Regions from separate parts of the Micromonospora sp. CA-249363 genome, predicted to be linked through region 1. Evidence: riboswitches for the same ligand, from Rfam matches in the RefSeq annotation. Region 1 holds a riboswitch; each other region holds the start of a gene.
The links. A riboswitch is a leader RNA that binds a small molecule or an ion and turns the genes downstream of it on or off. The one in region 1 is predicted to bind cyclic di-AMP.
Positions count from the first base shown of each region.

Region 2: another riboswitch for cyclic di-AMP. It lies ahead of ACQPZK_RS13145 (transglycosylase family protein); the one in region 1 lies ahead of ACQPZK_RS00415 (NlpC/P60 family protein).
Region 3: another riboswitch for cyclic di-AMP. It lies ahead of ACQPZK_RS10155 (C39 family peptidase); the one in region 1 lies ahead of ACQPZK_RS00415 (NlpC/P60 family protein).
Region 4: another riboswitch for cyclic di-AMP. It lies ahead of ACQPZK_RS23870 (coiled-coil domain-containing protein); the one in region 1 lies ahead of ACQPZK_RS00415 (NlpC/P60 family protein).

Region 1 is NZ_CP192020.1:87,621-91,075, forward strand. Features, by position in the region: gene ACQPZK_RS00410 (N-acetylmuramoyl-L-alanine amidase) at 1-1,670, opposite strand, end outside; cyclic di-AMP (ydaO/yuaA leader) riboswitch at 1,906-2,040, shown strand; gene ACQPZK_RS00415 (NlpC/P60 family protein) at 2,053-3,093, shown strand; gene dcd (dCTP deaminase) at 3,147-3,455, opposite strand, start outside.
Region 2 is NZ_CP192020.1:2,866,813-2,870,267, reverse strand. Features, by position in the region: gene dinB (DNA polymerase IV) at 1-323, shown strand, start outside; gene ACQPZK_RS13150 (hypothetical protein) at 427-780, shown strand; gene ACQPZK_RS13145 (transglycosylase family protein) at 856-1,524, opposite strand; cyclic di-AMP (ydaO/yuaA leader) riboswitch at 1,524-1,691, opposite strand; gene htpG (molecular chaperone HtpG) at 1,916-3,455, opposite strand, start outside.
Region 3 is NZ_CP192020.1:2,204,183-2,207,637, reverse strand. Features, by position in the region: gene ACQPZK_RS10165 (CDP-glycerol glycerophosphotransferase family protein) at 1-575, shown strand, start outside; gene ACQPZK_RS10160 (alpha/beta fold hydrolase) at 580-1,326, opposite strand; gene ACQPZK_RS10155 (C39 family peptidase) at 1,461-2,309, opposite strand; cyclic di-AMP (ydaO/yuaA leader) riboswitch at 2,542-2,682, opposite strand; gene ACQPZK_RS10150 (hypothetical protein) at 2,968-3,455, opposite strand, start outside.
Region 4 is NZ_CP192020.1:5,379,201-5,382,655, reverse strand. Features, by position in the region: gene ACQPZK_RS23880 (SRPBCC family protein) at 1-158, shown strand, start outside; gene ACQPZK_RS23875 (hypothetical protein) at 362-889, opposite strand; gene ACQPZK_RS23870 (coiled-coil domain-containing protein) at 982-2,049, opposite strand; cyclic di-AMP (ydaO/yuaA leader) riboswitch at 2,055-2,186, opposite strand; gene ACQPZK_RS23865 (cation diffusion facilitator family transporter) at 2,299-3,216, opposite strand; gene ACQPZK_RS23860 (HelD family protein) at 3,324-3,455, opposite strand, start outside.

The sequences.
Region 1 (3,455 bases):
ACGGGGATCGTGGCCCGGCCGGGCTTCGGGGTGACCACCATCCCGACGGTCCAGGTGGCCGTCGGCGCGGACGCCGGGTTGTGGAACCACGCCCGCTGCCCGAGGTACCAGATGGCCGTCCAGTCGCCCTCCCGGCCGGCCAGCGCGTACGTCTGGCCGGCGGACGCGCGGGCGCCGTGGTCCGACACGTCCATCGTGTTCGGCGTGCCGTCGGGGCGTAGCGCGATGTCGTTGACCAGCGGCGCGTCCGCCGACGGCGCGCTGCGTAGCACCACCGACGAGGAGCCGCGTGGCGCGCACGGCGTCCCCGGGGTGACGCATCCGGTGAACGCCGGCTGGTTGGTCGCGTAGTCGGGGTCGATCCGGACCAGCCCGGTGGCCGGGGTGCCGGTGTCCAGCCGTGGGGCGTGCAGCAGGTCGAAGTAGTGCGTCCAGTCCCAGTACGGCCCCGGGTCCCAGTGCATCCCGCGGACCGTCGATGCGGTGGTGCCGGGCACGTTGTCGTGGCCGATGATGTGCTGGCGGTCCAGCGGGATGCCCAGGCGCAGGGCGAGATGCCGGACAAGCTTCGCCGAGGTCCGATACATCGCCTCCGTGTACCAGGTGCCCTGCGCGGCGAAGCCCTCGTGTTCGAGCCCGATCGCCTTGGCGTTGACGTACCAGTTGCCGGCGTGCCAGGCGACGTCCTTGGTGCGGACGTGCTGGGCGATGTGGCCGTCCACCGAGCGCAGCGAGTAGTGCCAGCTCACGTAGGTCGGGTCTCGGACGAGTTGCAGGGTGGTCGCCCAACTCGCCTCGGTGTCGTGGATGACGATGTACTCGATCTTCTGCCGCGCGGGCCGGTCGGACAGGTCGTGGTTGCCGTAGTCGCCGTCGCCGAACGCCGCGTAGGGGGCGGGGATCCACTCACAGGACACGGTGCGGGGGCACTCCAACCCGTCCGGGCGGGCGAGTCGCCGCAGTCCCAGCCGGTCGAGCCAGGACCGCTCGGGTCGTACCGCTCGGGCCGGGAGCGTGACCCGCTGGCCGTCGTCGGTCACCCGCGTCTCGCCGGCGCCGATCGTGGTGAAGACCTCGTCGGCGAAGGCCGCCGCGGCATCGGCGCTGTCCGCGCCGGCATAGCGGGCCACCGCGCCGTACCAGGTGGCCGGGTCGGTGCCGACTCCGACCGGGGCGCCGATCTCCCGTTGGTACGCGGCCAGCAGCGCGGCGCCGCCCCGGAGGTTCGTCGTCGGGTCGGTGCGCAGCGCCTCGACGGTGGCGCCGGTCAGCGCGGCGGCGGCGTCCACGGTCTGCAGCGCGGCGGTGGGTGGCGCGTTCTCGCTGGCGGGCGCGGGTGTCAGAGCACGACGGGAACCGTCGCCGCGCGGGTCCTCTCCCGGGGAGTCGTGGTGGCCGCGCCCGGGTAGGGCGGTCACGTGGCGGGCATCGGTCAGGTGCATCGGGCCGTAGCCACCGCTGGTGCTCGGCGTGCCGGCGTTGCTGTCCCAGCGCGACTCCAGGTAGGAGACGCCGAGCAGTACGTCGACCGGCACGCCGTACTCGGTGGCCGCGGCGGCGTACTGCTGCTGGCGGTCGGCGGCGGGGGCCGCGGAGGCCGGGCCGGAGGGCAACGGTACGGCCGCCACGGCGGTGACGAGCGCGATGGCGAGCAGGATCGGACGTTTCATCGAACCCCCTACATGTGAACGGGTATCGGTGCGGTCACCTTCGCGCTGCCTGGCGGCTTGCGTCAATACCTTTCCATGTTTCGAAACGTGCGGAAAGAATCCTTCACATCCGCTCGATGGCCCGCCCCAATCGGTACGGAGTGTCACGGCCGCACGGGTTGCGGATCGGTAACGGCCGTCTCTACTCTGGTCATTCGTCGGCCCGGTAGCAGGTCTGCCCACCCCGGGCGGTAACGGACCGACACCGCCGAGTCGCTCGCGAGCGAGCCGGGGACCCACGTTCCCGGGGTGAATCCGCAGTCCCTGCGGTAGGGCGCCCACTTCCCGCCCGAACCCGTCAGCTAACCCGGTAGGCGGTCAGGAAGAAGGAGTACGGAACCCGGTGGCCCTCCAAGCCCCGCGGCCGTCGTCCGGACGGTCGGCTCCGGCCGACCCGACCTCGACCGTGCCGCGTCCACGCTGGTCCCGCTTCACCACCGCCCTCGCCGCCCTGGTCGGCGTCGCCGTCGTCCTGACCGGCAGCGCCACGGTGGCCCACGCCGACCCGTCCGTCGCCGAGATCGAACGCCAGATCGACGACGACTGGAACAAGCTCGAACCGATCATCGAGCGGCACAACGCCACCCGCGCCGACCTGGCCCTCAAGCGCAAGCAGGCCGACGCGCTCGCCGCCCGCATCGCGCCGCTGGAGCGTCAGGTCGACGCCGCGATGGACAAGGTCAGCGCACTGGCCGTCCGCGCGTACATGGGTGAGAACCTGTCGACCGTCAACACGATGCTCGGCAGCCGGTCGCCCAGCGAGATGGTCGGTCAGCTCGAAATGCTCGACCGCTTCGCCCACAACCAGCAGGAGGACGTCCGTCAGGTCGCGGACCTGCGCAACGAGCTGGCCCGGCAGAAGGCCCCGCTGGACGAGATGGTGGCCCAGCTGACCCGCACCGAGGCCCAGTTGGCGGCGAAGAAGAAGCAGATCAACGAGGAGATCGACCGGCTGCAGAAGCTGCGCCTCAAGGTGTACGGCAACGGCGGCGGCGGTCCGCTGCGTCCGGCGCCCTGCCCGGCCAGCTACCCCGGAGGCGGCGCCGGCATCGCGGTCAAGTTCGCCTGTGCCCAGATCGGCAAGCCGTACGTGTGGGGCGCCGAGGGGCCGGAGTCGTACGACTGCTCCGGGCTGATGCTGGCCGCCTGGGCGAAGGCCGGTGTGTCACTGCCGCACAACGCCGCCGCGCAGAGCCGGGTGACCAGGAACGTCAGCAAGGGCGACCTGCGCCCGGGTGACCTGGTCTTTTACTACTCCGACATCCACCACGTCGGCATGTACGTCGGCAACGGCTGGGTGGTGCACGCCTCCCAGGCCGGTGTGCCCGTCAAGATGAAGAAGGTCGACGACGGGCCCATCCACAGTTACGGCCGTCCGGGCTGACCGGACGCATTCAGGGCCCGTCGCGATCGCTCGCGGCGGGCCCTCGTCGTCCCCTAGCGCGTCGGCCAGGCGCGCCAGTTCTGCCAGGAGCGACTCGGCGTCGGCCCCCGCTGACCCTGGTAACGCGACCCGTAGACCACCGAGCCGTACGGGTGCTCGGCCGGCGACGAGAGCCGGAAGATGCAGAGCTGACCGATCTTCATACCCGGCCAGAGGGTGATCGGCAGGTTCGCCACGTTGGACAGCTCCAGCGTGACGTGCCCCGAGAAGCCCGGGTCGATGAACCCGGCGGTGGAGTGGGTGAGCAGGCCGAGGCGGCCCAGTGAGCTCTTGCCCTCCAGTCGGCCGGCGAGCTGGTCGCC
Region 2 (3,455 bases), 2.8 Mb from region 1:
TCGGCGACTACACCCGCGCCACCCGTTCGCACACCGTGCGCAAGGCGACCGCGGACACCACTCCGCTGCTCGCCGCCGCGCGGACACTGCTGCGGGCCGCCCTGCCGGAGATCGACCGGCGCGGCGTCACCCTGCTCGGCGTCTCGGTGGGCAACCTGGACGACAACCCGGTGCAGCCGGAGCTGCCGTTCCAGGCCGACACCGGGGCTGACCTGGACGCCGCCGTGGACGCGGTCCGCGACCGCTTCGGCTCGACGGCGCTCACCCGGGCGGTGCTGCTCGGCCGCGCTCCCGGAGTCGAGATGCCGCTATTGCCCGACTAGAACGCCCCGCTCGGTGCGACCGGAGACACATCACAGCAGGTCGGCGGTTTAGCCGGTCGCACACGGGTGAAATCTTGAGGCGAAAGCCTGACGAGGGGGGCCCATGTCCGACGAGACCAGCGACCGACCGAGCCGTCGCGCCGAACGCCCGCACGACGTGACCGACCCGCTGCTCTGGCAGCTCGCGGTCGACGTGCTCGATGCCCACGAAGCCGACGACGAGGGTCACTGCCGCAATCTCCAGTGCGCCGGCCAGTCCTGGCCGTGCGCGGCGCGTACGACCGCCGAGCAGTCGTTGCGACTGGCCCGCAGCACCCCCGAGTCGGTCGAGTCGGCCGTCGACGGTGCCGGGGCCGGTGCCGGCTGGCCGGCCGAGGTTCCCGCGCCGGCGCAGCGTTGGGGCTGGAACGCCGACGTGATGGCCCGGCGCGAGGCGAGGACCGCCTCGGCGGCCTGACCCCGTCCCGCGAGGACAGCGCCAGACGAACGAACGCTCGGCCGGTTCCCCGGCCGAGCGTTCGTCTGTTGTGCGTCAGAGAGCGAGCCGCTGCCCCGGGAAGATCAGACCCGGGTCCGCGCCGATCAGCTGACGGTTGCGCTCGTACAGGGCCTGCCAGCCGCCGGTGCGCGGGTTCCGGTCGGCGATCTCCGACAGGGTGTCCCCCGCCGTGACCACGTACGTGTCGCCGCTGGCCGTCGGGGCGGTCCGCTCGTGACCGCGGGTGGCCGGCTGGTCGCCGCGCGACGACCGCTCCTTGCCGGAGGTGGACGTCGACGACTTCGAGGTCGACTTCGTCGAGGACTTCGCGGTGGACTTCGTCGAGGAACCGCCCGACGAGCCGCCCTTGCGGCCGCAGGTCGGCCACGCGCCGATGCCCTGCCCGTCGAGCACCTTCTCGGCGATCGCGATCTGCTCGCCACGGCTGGCCAGGTCGGCGCGGGCGGCGTACTTCTTGCCGCCGTAACCGGCCCAGGTGCCCTGGGAGAACTGCAACCCGCCGTAGTAACCGTTCCCGGTATTGATCTTCCAGTTGCCGCCGGACTCGCACTGGGCGATCGCATCCCAGTTGACACCGGCCTGGGCCGGAGCCGCCGGGCCGAAGAGGGCGACGGCGCCGGTGACCGCGCCGACGGCCAGGGTGCCGACGGCGACGCGGCGGGTGGTGACCCGTCGATGACGGGGGGTGTACGCAGACGTCATGGAACGTTCCTCCACGCCGGCGAGGTGAGCTGTCGGGTTCGGGCCGAGGAGCCCGGCCGCGCGCTGGCGGCTTCACCCCGAGGTGACATGCACCGAGGAACTTGGGTCCCCCGCTCCTGCCCGGGTTCTGTTTCCGACGACCGGGGGCAGGATTTGGCGTTGCCGGTCGCGGCGTCCACGGTGGTGGACCCGACCGACGGTAGGCACGGTGGGTGACGGTCGCCCACCGCTTGTGAAGTTGTTCACCGGTCCACACGAGGCGTCCCCGCCAGCGGTTGCGGACGGCATGAGGATGTGCACCGACCATCGTGGACCGTTTCCGATCAGGCGGTGTCGGTGTCCGGGAGCGGCCGGCGGGCTCCTTGCATCGGCGCCCGCCGGCCGCGAGCGGCTACAGGGTGCGCGCCAGCCGGTCGGCGAGCGTACGGGTGAACCGAGCCGGGTCGGCCAGCTCGCCACCCTCGGCGAGGACCGCCAGGCCGTACAGCAGCTCGGCGGTCTCGGTCAGGGCCGGGCCGGAGTCGCCCTGCTCGTGGGCCTTGCGCAGCCCGGCGACCAGCGGATGACCCGGATTGATCTCCAGGATCCGCTTGGTCGAGGGGACCTCGTGTCCCATCGCCCGGTACATCTTCTCCAGCGTCGGCGTGAGGTCGTGCGCGTCACCGACCACACAGGCCGGTGAGGTGGTCAGCCGCGACGACAGGCGGACCTCCCGGACACTGTCGGCCAGGGTCGTGCCCAGCCAGTCGACCAGCGCGGCGAACTCCTGCCGCTGCTGCTCGCGCTCGGCCTCGGCCTGCTGCTTCTCCTCGTCGGTGTCCAGGTCGACCTGGCCCTTGGCGATCGAGCGCAACGGCCGGCCGTCGTACTCGCCGACGCGCTCGACCCACACCTCGTCGACCGGGTCGGTGAGCAGCAGCACCTCGTGGCCCTTGGCCCGGAACGCCTCCAGGTGCGGGGAGTTCTCGATGGTGGCCCGGGACTCGCCGGTGGCGTACCAGATGTCGTTCTGGCCGTCCTTCATCCGCGAGACGTAGCCGGCCAGGTCGGTGGGCTCCGCCGCGTCGTGGGTGGACGCGACCGACAGGATCTCCAGCAGGGTGTCGCGGTTGTCGGTGTCGTCGATCAGCCCTTCCTTCACCACCGCGCCGAACTCCGTCCAGAAGGTGCGGTAGCGCTCGGCGTGGTTGGCCTTCAGGTCCTTGACGGTGGCGAGGACCTTCCTGACCAGGCGGCGGCGGACGATCTGGATCTGCCGGTCCTGCTGGAGGATCTCGCGGGAGATGTTCAGCGACAGGTCGTGGGCGTCGACGACACCCTTGACGAAGCGCAGGTAGGTGGGGACCAGCGGCTCGCAGTCGTCCATGATGAACACGCGCTTGACGTAGAGCTGGACGCCACGGCGGCCCTGCGGGGAGAACATGTCCAGCGGGGCGTGGCTGGGCAGGAACAGCAGCGCCTCGTACTCGAAGGTGCCCTCGCCCTTCATGTGCACGACCTCGAGCGGGTCGGCCCAGTCGTGGCTGACGTGCTTGTAGAACTCGTTGTATTCGGCGGCGTCGACCTCGTCGCGGGGGTGTGCCCACAGCGCCTTCATCGAGTTGAGGGTCTGCACCTCGCTGGTGGCGGGCTCACCCTCGGCGCCGGGGCGCTCGACGCGCATGCGGATCGGCCACGCGATGAAGTCGGAGTAGCGCTTGACGATCTCGCGGATCGTCCATTCGGCGGTGTAGTCGTGCAGGTTGTCCTCGGTGTCGGCCGGCTTGAGGTGCAGGGTCACCGAGGTGCCCGCCGGCGCCTCGTCGACGGACTCGATCGAGTAGGTGCCCTCGCCGGTGGACTCCCAGCGGGTGCCGCCGGTCTCGCCGGCCTTGCGCGTCAACAGGGTGACCCGGTCGGCGACCATGAACGCGGCGTAGAAGCCGACGCCG
Region 3 (3,455 bases), 2.1 Mb from region 1:
ACCACGCCGACGCCGACTACTGCTCCCTGCCAGTGGCCGAGGAGCTGCTGCGGCAGCTGCTCGGGCGCGGCGCGACGGTCATCCTGCGGGCGCACCCGTACACGACGCAGAACCCCGCGTCGGCACGCCAGTTGGGCCGGCTCACCGAACTGCTGGCCGCCGACCGCGCTCGCACCGGCCGGCAGCACGTGTTCGGCACGGCGGCCCGGGAGCTGAGCCTGACCGAGTGCGTCAACCGCTCGGACGCGCTGGTCTCCGACGTCTCCGGGGTGATCTCCGACTACCTCTACTCGGGCAAGCCGTACGCCGTGACCGACATGGGCGGCGAGGGCGAGCGGTTCACCGAGCACTTCCCGCTGGCCGGCTCGGGCTACGTGCTGCGGCGTGACATGTCCAACGTGGACGTCGTGCTCACGGCCCTGCTGGACACCGATCCGCTGGCCGACGCGCGCTGGGCCACCCGCCGCCGGTACCTGGGCGACTTCCCGGCCGAGTCGTACGCCGAGGGGTTCCTCACCGCCGCCCGCCGCGAGCTGACGTCGGCCCGGGAACTACCCGCGCCCGCCGCCGCCTGATCGATCAGCGGTACGGGTCCAGCAACGCCAGCACGGCCGCCGGATCCTCCAGGTGCGCGTTGTGCCCGAGACCGGGCAGCGTGGCGACCGGTACGCCGTACTCCTTGAGCTGCGCGTCCGTGACCATCGGGTCGTGCTCCCCGCGGGCCAGCACCACCGGCACGTCGGTCGCCGCGAGCAGCGCGGCCAGGTCGGGCGCCCCGACCCCGAACGCGGCGTCGTCCATCGCGAGCCGCCACCGGCCGTCGACCTGACGCAGACCGGCGTCGACCATCGGGTGGTCCGGGAGGACCAGACCGGTGAGGCCGGCGACCCGCAGATACCGGCGGGCGGCCTCGGTGCGGCTGGTGAACCAGCCCACCGGGCGGGCGGCGAGGTCCGCGGCGCGGGTCAGCTCGGCCGGTGACCAGACGGCCTTGATGCCCAACCCCACCACGGCGTCCACCGGCAGGCCGGCGGCGCGGGCCGCCAGCGCCAGGCCGACCACGCCACCGAGCGAGTGCCCGAGCACGACGATGCGGTCGTCGGAGGCCAGGCCCTGGGCGACCCGCTGGGCAAAACCCTCGAAGGAGTACGACGACAGCGGCGCCGACCAGCCGTGACCGGCGAGATCGGGCGCCAGCCACCGGCCGGGCCAGTGTTGCTCCAGTAGTGGCGCCCAGGGCAGCCACACGTCACCCGTCGCCCCCATGCCGTGCAGCAGCAACAGGATCGGCTCACGGCCGGCTTGACCACCCGATTCATCCACCACGGCCGCAGTCTCCCACGGTTCGCGGCCCGGTACGAGAGCCGTTCACCGGCGTCGCGCCCCGACACGGAGACGCCGCGGGCGCCGGCCCCTCGTGGGAGACGGCGCCCGCGGCGTCGTGGGATGTCGCGCCTTGGTCAGGCGGAGTAGCCCCGGGTGGCGATCCAGTTCGCCAGGTCGATCGTGGTGATCCAGTAGGCCGGGTCGGCCGGGTTCGCCGAGTCGGCGATCCGCACGGTACGGCCGTTGTCCTTGTAGCCGACGACGGCGATGTAGTGCCCACCGCCGTAGGAGTGCCAGCCGCCGGCGGTGTCGGTGGCGTCGCCGACGACGTTGGCCACCACGCCCCGGCCGTCGGTAATGGCCTTGACGACGTCGGACTGGAGACGGTCCATCTGAGCGGGGCTGGGCGCGCCCGCGAACATCCGGGTGCGGTACGGGGAGCCCTTCACCTCGGCGTTGAGCACCCGGGTGGTGTCCTCGGCCGAGTTGGTGCCCATCTCGGTGGTGCCCAGCTCGGCGCCGAGCTCCTCCTGCGTACGGTCGATGCCGCTGGCGCTGAGCGCGTTGCGGGTGGCCGCCGGGCCGCAGTTGTAGTAGGTGTTCTGCGCCTCGTAGTCGTAGTCGAGCACCTTCGTCGCGGGCGGCTTGGGCGGCGTCGGCTTCCGGGTGACGTCCGGGTTCCTCGTGGCCTTCGCGGCGGGGGACGCGGCGCTGGTGGCCGGGGCGGCGGTGCTCGGTGCGACGCTCGCCGACGGGGCCGCGGACCGCAGCTCGCCACGGGAGGCGACGGTGTCACTGCGCATCTCGGCGACCGTGGTCGGGGTGCGCGGGCCGGCGGGGGCGTCGTCGGCGCCGGCGACCAGGGCACCGGTGGTGGTGGCGATCGCGAGGGCCGCGGCGGAGGCGGCGACGATCTGGTACGGACGCTCGGTCGCGAGGCGACGGAGCTGGCGCTGCAGGGTGTGCTTCACGAGGTCCTCCACGGTTCACAGGGAGAGCGGCACACCGGGCTCGACCGGCATCCGGGCAGGCGTCAGCGCACGGGCGGAGGCCCGCGGATGATGAACCGCTCAGGGGAGCGCCCGGCGCGGCCGGGCGGGAAGGGGCGGTGACCCGGGGGTCAGCTCACCGTCACGAGGCGGATGAGCGGGGACACCGCGTCGCCGTGGAGGCGGAGGAACAAAGAGGGGGGCGAGGGGTGCTGCACGAGGATGGAACTCCTTCCGTCACCGCCTACCGGGTTAGCTGACGGATTCGGGCGGGAAGATCGCCCTACCGCGGGCCGTGGCTCGCGGATTCACCCCGGACTTACTGTGGGTCCCCGGTTCGTTGATCACGATTGAGCGGGTCGGCGCGGCGTCGCCTCCTGCGATCGGTAACCGCACCGGACGGGACGACAGTACTGGTCGGTATGGCCTCTGCCAAGCCGTGCCGACCTGCGTAAACATCATTCGGCCCAGCAATTTCTGCGCGTCTTGACGATGACGTGACTCGATGGGACAACCGGTTCCGGCGGCACCTGTGGGCGACAACCGGACAGGCCGTCGACAACGCCGCCACAATCGCGGGCACAATGGCCGCCGATGATGCCGATCGCCCGAATTCCCCTGCCGGTGACCCGCCTCACATAACAGATCGGGCTCAACCGGCCCGGGCCGGACGCCAGCGTGCCACGACGGCCGTGGGCGATGGCCGCATCGCCGTGCGCCGTGCGAGCGCCGGAGTCGGCCGCGACCGGACCGCCGCCGCGTACGCCTCCTCGGCGAGGGCGCGCGCCGACTCGGCGGCCATCTCGGCGTCCCGCCAGGTCGACCGCTCCCGCTCGACGGCCGTCCGGTGCTCGGCCAGCCTCGTGTCACGGATCGCCCGGATGAGCAGCGTCTCCTGCTCGACCGGGTGCCGGCGGGGGTCCCAGCCGCGCCGGTGCCCGAACACGTCGGCGAGCTGAGCCATGGTCAACTCTCCCCGCCAGTGCGCCGCCATGGCGGCACGGTGCAGGTAGCGCTCCCGGGCCGCGTACTCGGCGGGAGTGTGCGGGGTACGCGGTGTCGGCAGCGCCCCGGCGGTGGCGACCCGGCGGGCCGCGATGTCCGCCTCGTCGTACGCCGTCCAGGCCCGCTGCGCCTCTT
Region 4 (3,455 bases), 1.7 Mb from region 1:
GGCTGCGCGCCGAGCCCGACGGTCTGGTCCGCATCGACGTCGACATCACCCTGCGTGCGCCGACACCCCTGTTCCGGTACGCCTTCCGTCAGGCCCGCGCCGCCCACCTCGCCCTGGCCGCTCGTCTCGGCGCGGCCCTCGACACCGCCGCGCCCTGAGCCCAGCGCCCGTTCCGGGTGGCTGATCGGCGCGACGCCGACGCCGCCGGGCGGGTGGCCGGCACGTGCGGTTCGTCCTTTGCTCTGCTTCCACCGAGGCAACACGTGAGCGCCCTCGGTGTCGCCTCGGTGGAAGCAGAGCAAAGGGTGTCCGCGCACCCCTTCCGCTGCGGGCGGACAGCTGCGACCAGGCCCTTGTCCCGCTACCGGCGGCTCGGACGACCCGCAGGCCGAGGCGCAGGCGGAGAGTCGCGCTGGCGGAGAGGTCGCGGAGACCGGCGTCCCCAGGGCTTGTAGGTCGACAGCACCGTCGCGATGATCATGAGGCTGGTCGACACCGCGGGTGCGATCACCAGGTCGGCGCGGTCCCGCGCGGGTAGCGCGGCGCCCAGCGCGCCGGCGTGTCGCAGGTTCGGGGTGAGCAGGAACAGCACCAGCCCGACCATCACCGTCGTGATCACGAGCTTGATCACCACCCACCGATAGCGCAGCAGCCCCCAGGGGGTGAGCAGCGCGCTGGCGACGCCGACAAGCCACACGAGCACGCTCAGCGGCGCGAACAGCACGGTGCCGACGAGCCCGGCGACCGGGTAGACCACGGCCGGATCAGCGCCGCGCTGTGCCGCGATGCCGAGGGTGAGCAGCACCAGGTCGGCCCCGAGCCAACCGAGGGACGTGACCAGGTGCAGGGTGAGCAGGGCCTTGCGGGTGGTGGGCGCGATTCGCGGCATACCCGAATGCTCCCGGCCCGTCCCGGCGTCGTCGTCCGACCGTCGACGACGTCCGGGGTACGCCCGCTGACGTACCCCGGACGTCGGCCGGGTCAGTACACCGACAGGTGCACGTGGTTGGTGTGGTCGCTGGAGGGGTCGCCGTTCCCTCCGCTGTACGACTTCCAGCCGCTGCTGGGCAGCCAGATCTGTTTGAACCAGATCACGTAGAGCACCGCGAGCCGGTCGGCGTTGCGGATGAAGTACGCGGCCAGGTTGTTGCCGTACGTCTTGTCGCCCCCGGAGGCGACCCCGCCGAAGCCACCCTTCTGCGCGGCGAAGTCGCACGCCCGGCCCTTGGGGTGCTCGCCCGAGCCGCCGTTGCGGTGACAGGAGACGTACCGGGTGAAGCCGGCGGCCTTGGCCTGGTTGAGCGCGTGCAGGGTGCGGGGGGTGATGCAGCCGCTGGCCGGGGTGGGGTCGTTGATGCTGCACGACTCGGACGGCCAGGAGCCGTCGGAGTTGCGAGGGGCGGGCGTGGCGTTGGCGGTGGAGGTGCCACGGTTGGAGCTGGTGTCGGCGGCGGTGGCGCGTGCCTTGTCGTTGGCGACGGTCAGGGCCCGCTCGGCCTGCTCCTTGCGCTTGGCCATCACCTCGACCTGCTTGCGCTGCTCGCGGATCTCGCCGTCCAGGGCGACGCGGGTGCGGTTCGCCTCGTCCCGGATGACGTGCAGGTCGCGCAGCACCCGGTCCTCGTTGGCGGCCACCACGTCGAGGGCGGCCGCTCGGTCCATGAACCCTTCCGGGGTGTTGCTGTTGAGCAGGGCCGAGACGGTGCTGAGCCGACCGGTGCGGTACGCGACGCCGGCGATCTCGCCGACCTTGCCGTTGCGTACGGTCATCTCGGCCTCGGTGGTCTTGAGCTTGACCGCGAGCTGCTGCTGCCGCTGGACGGAGGTGTCCAGCGCGCGCTTCGCGTCCAGGTAGCCCTTGCTCGCGGCCTCGAGCTGGGCCCGTAGCGCCGGGGTGCCACCCTCCTCGTCGCCGTCGGGTGCCGCGGCGGCCCGCAGGCCGCCGGGGGGAGCGGCGGTGGCGGCGCCGACCGGAAGCGCGACGCCGAGGGTGACCATCATGACGATCAGTGCCGCCAGCCGGGCGGCGGGTGGTCGTGCTGGTGCCACTACGCATGTCCTTCCGTCAGCCGCCGACCGGGTTAGCTGACGGGTTCGGGACGGAAGATCCCTACCGCTGACGCGGATGCACCCCAGGAACATGGTTCCCCGGTTCGCCCTGTCGGGCGATTAGGCGACGGCCGCCACCGGCGCCGGGAGGCGCCGCCGGGTGGTGGCCGGGACAGAGCCTACCGGTGCTGGTGGGGTCTGTGCAGCCGATGTGACGGACGGTGCGTGCGTTGTGACGGAGGATGACGCTCACCACTCGACGGAACCGCAGACCCCCGGAGCGGCCCCGGGTTCGATCTGTAGCGTGGCGTGCTCGATGCGGAAGTCGTCCCGCAGGGCGGTACGCGCCGCGGTGAGCACCGCGCCGACCTCCGCGCCGGGCGCCATGGTCAGGTGCGCGGAGGCCACCTCCATGCCCGAGGTGAGCGTCCAGACGTGCAGGTCGTGCACCTCGACCACTCCGGGCACCGCGGCCAGTCGGTCGTGCACGGCGGTGACCTGGAGATGCTCCGGGGCGGCCTGCACGAGGATGCGGACGGCGGCGCGCCCCAGCCGCCAGGTGCGCGGCAGGATGAACACGCCGATGGCGACCGCGACCAGTGGGTCGGCCCACCACCAGTCGGTGACCGCGATGAGCAGCGCCGCGCCGATCACGCCGAGCGAGCCGAGCAGGTCGCCCAGCACCTCCAGGTAGGCGCCCTGAAGGTTGATGCTCTCCCGGGCGCCAGCGCGCAGCAGCCAGAACGCGATCACGTTCGCGAGCAGGCCGAGGACGGCCACCGTGAGCATCGGACCGGTCAGCACCTCGTGCGGGTCGCCGAACCGGCCGATCGCCTCGATCACCACGTAGACCGCCACGCCGGAGAGAAGGACGGCGTTGGCCAGCGCGGCGAGCACTTCGAGCCGGTAGAGCCCGAAGGTGCGCTGCGGGTCGCCGGTGGCGCGTCGGGTGGCCGTGATCGCGGCGAGCGCCATCCCGATGCCGAGCACGTCGGTGAACATGTGCCCGGCGTCGGACAGCAGGGCCAGCGAGCCGGTGTGGAAGGCGGCGACCGCCTCGACCACCATCAGGGTCGCGAGCAGTCCGAAGGCCGCCCAGAGCCGTCCCCGATGCTGGTGAGCGGCGTTGGCGACCGACCCGTGGTGGTGGTCATGACCTGCTCCCACGAAACCCACCCTCCGACGCCGCACGGGACCGGGTCAAATGTATGCTCACATCGCTATGTGTGCAAGTGTAGAGCGAGGGCTGGCGGCGGGCAGCGTCAACGCGCTGTTCAGCCGGTCGGGTCGACGGTGGTGAGCCGCTGAGTGGCGCGGGAGAGCGCCACGTAGAGCGTGCGGACGCCGGAACCCGGATCGGCCCGGATCTCGCTCGGGGCGACCAGCACGACTCCGTCGTACTCCAT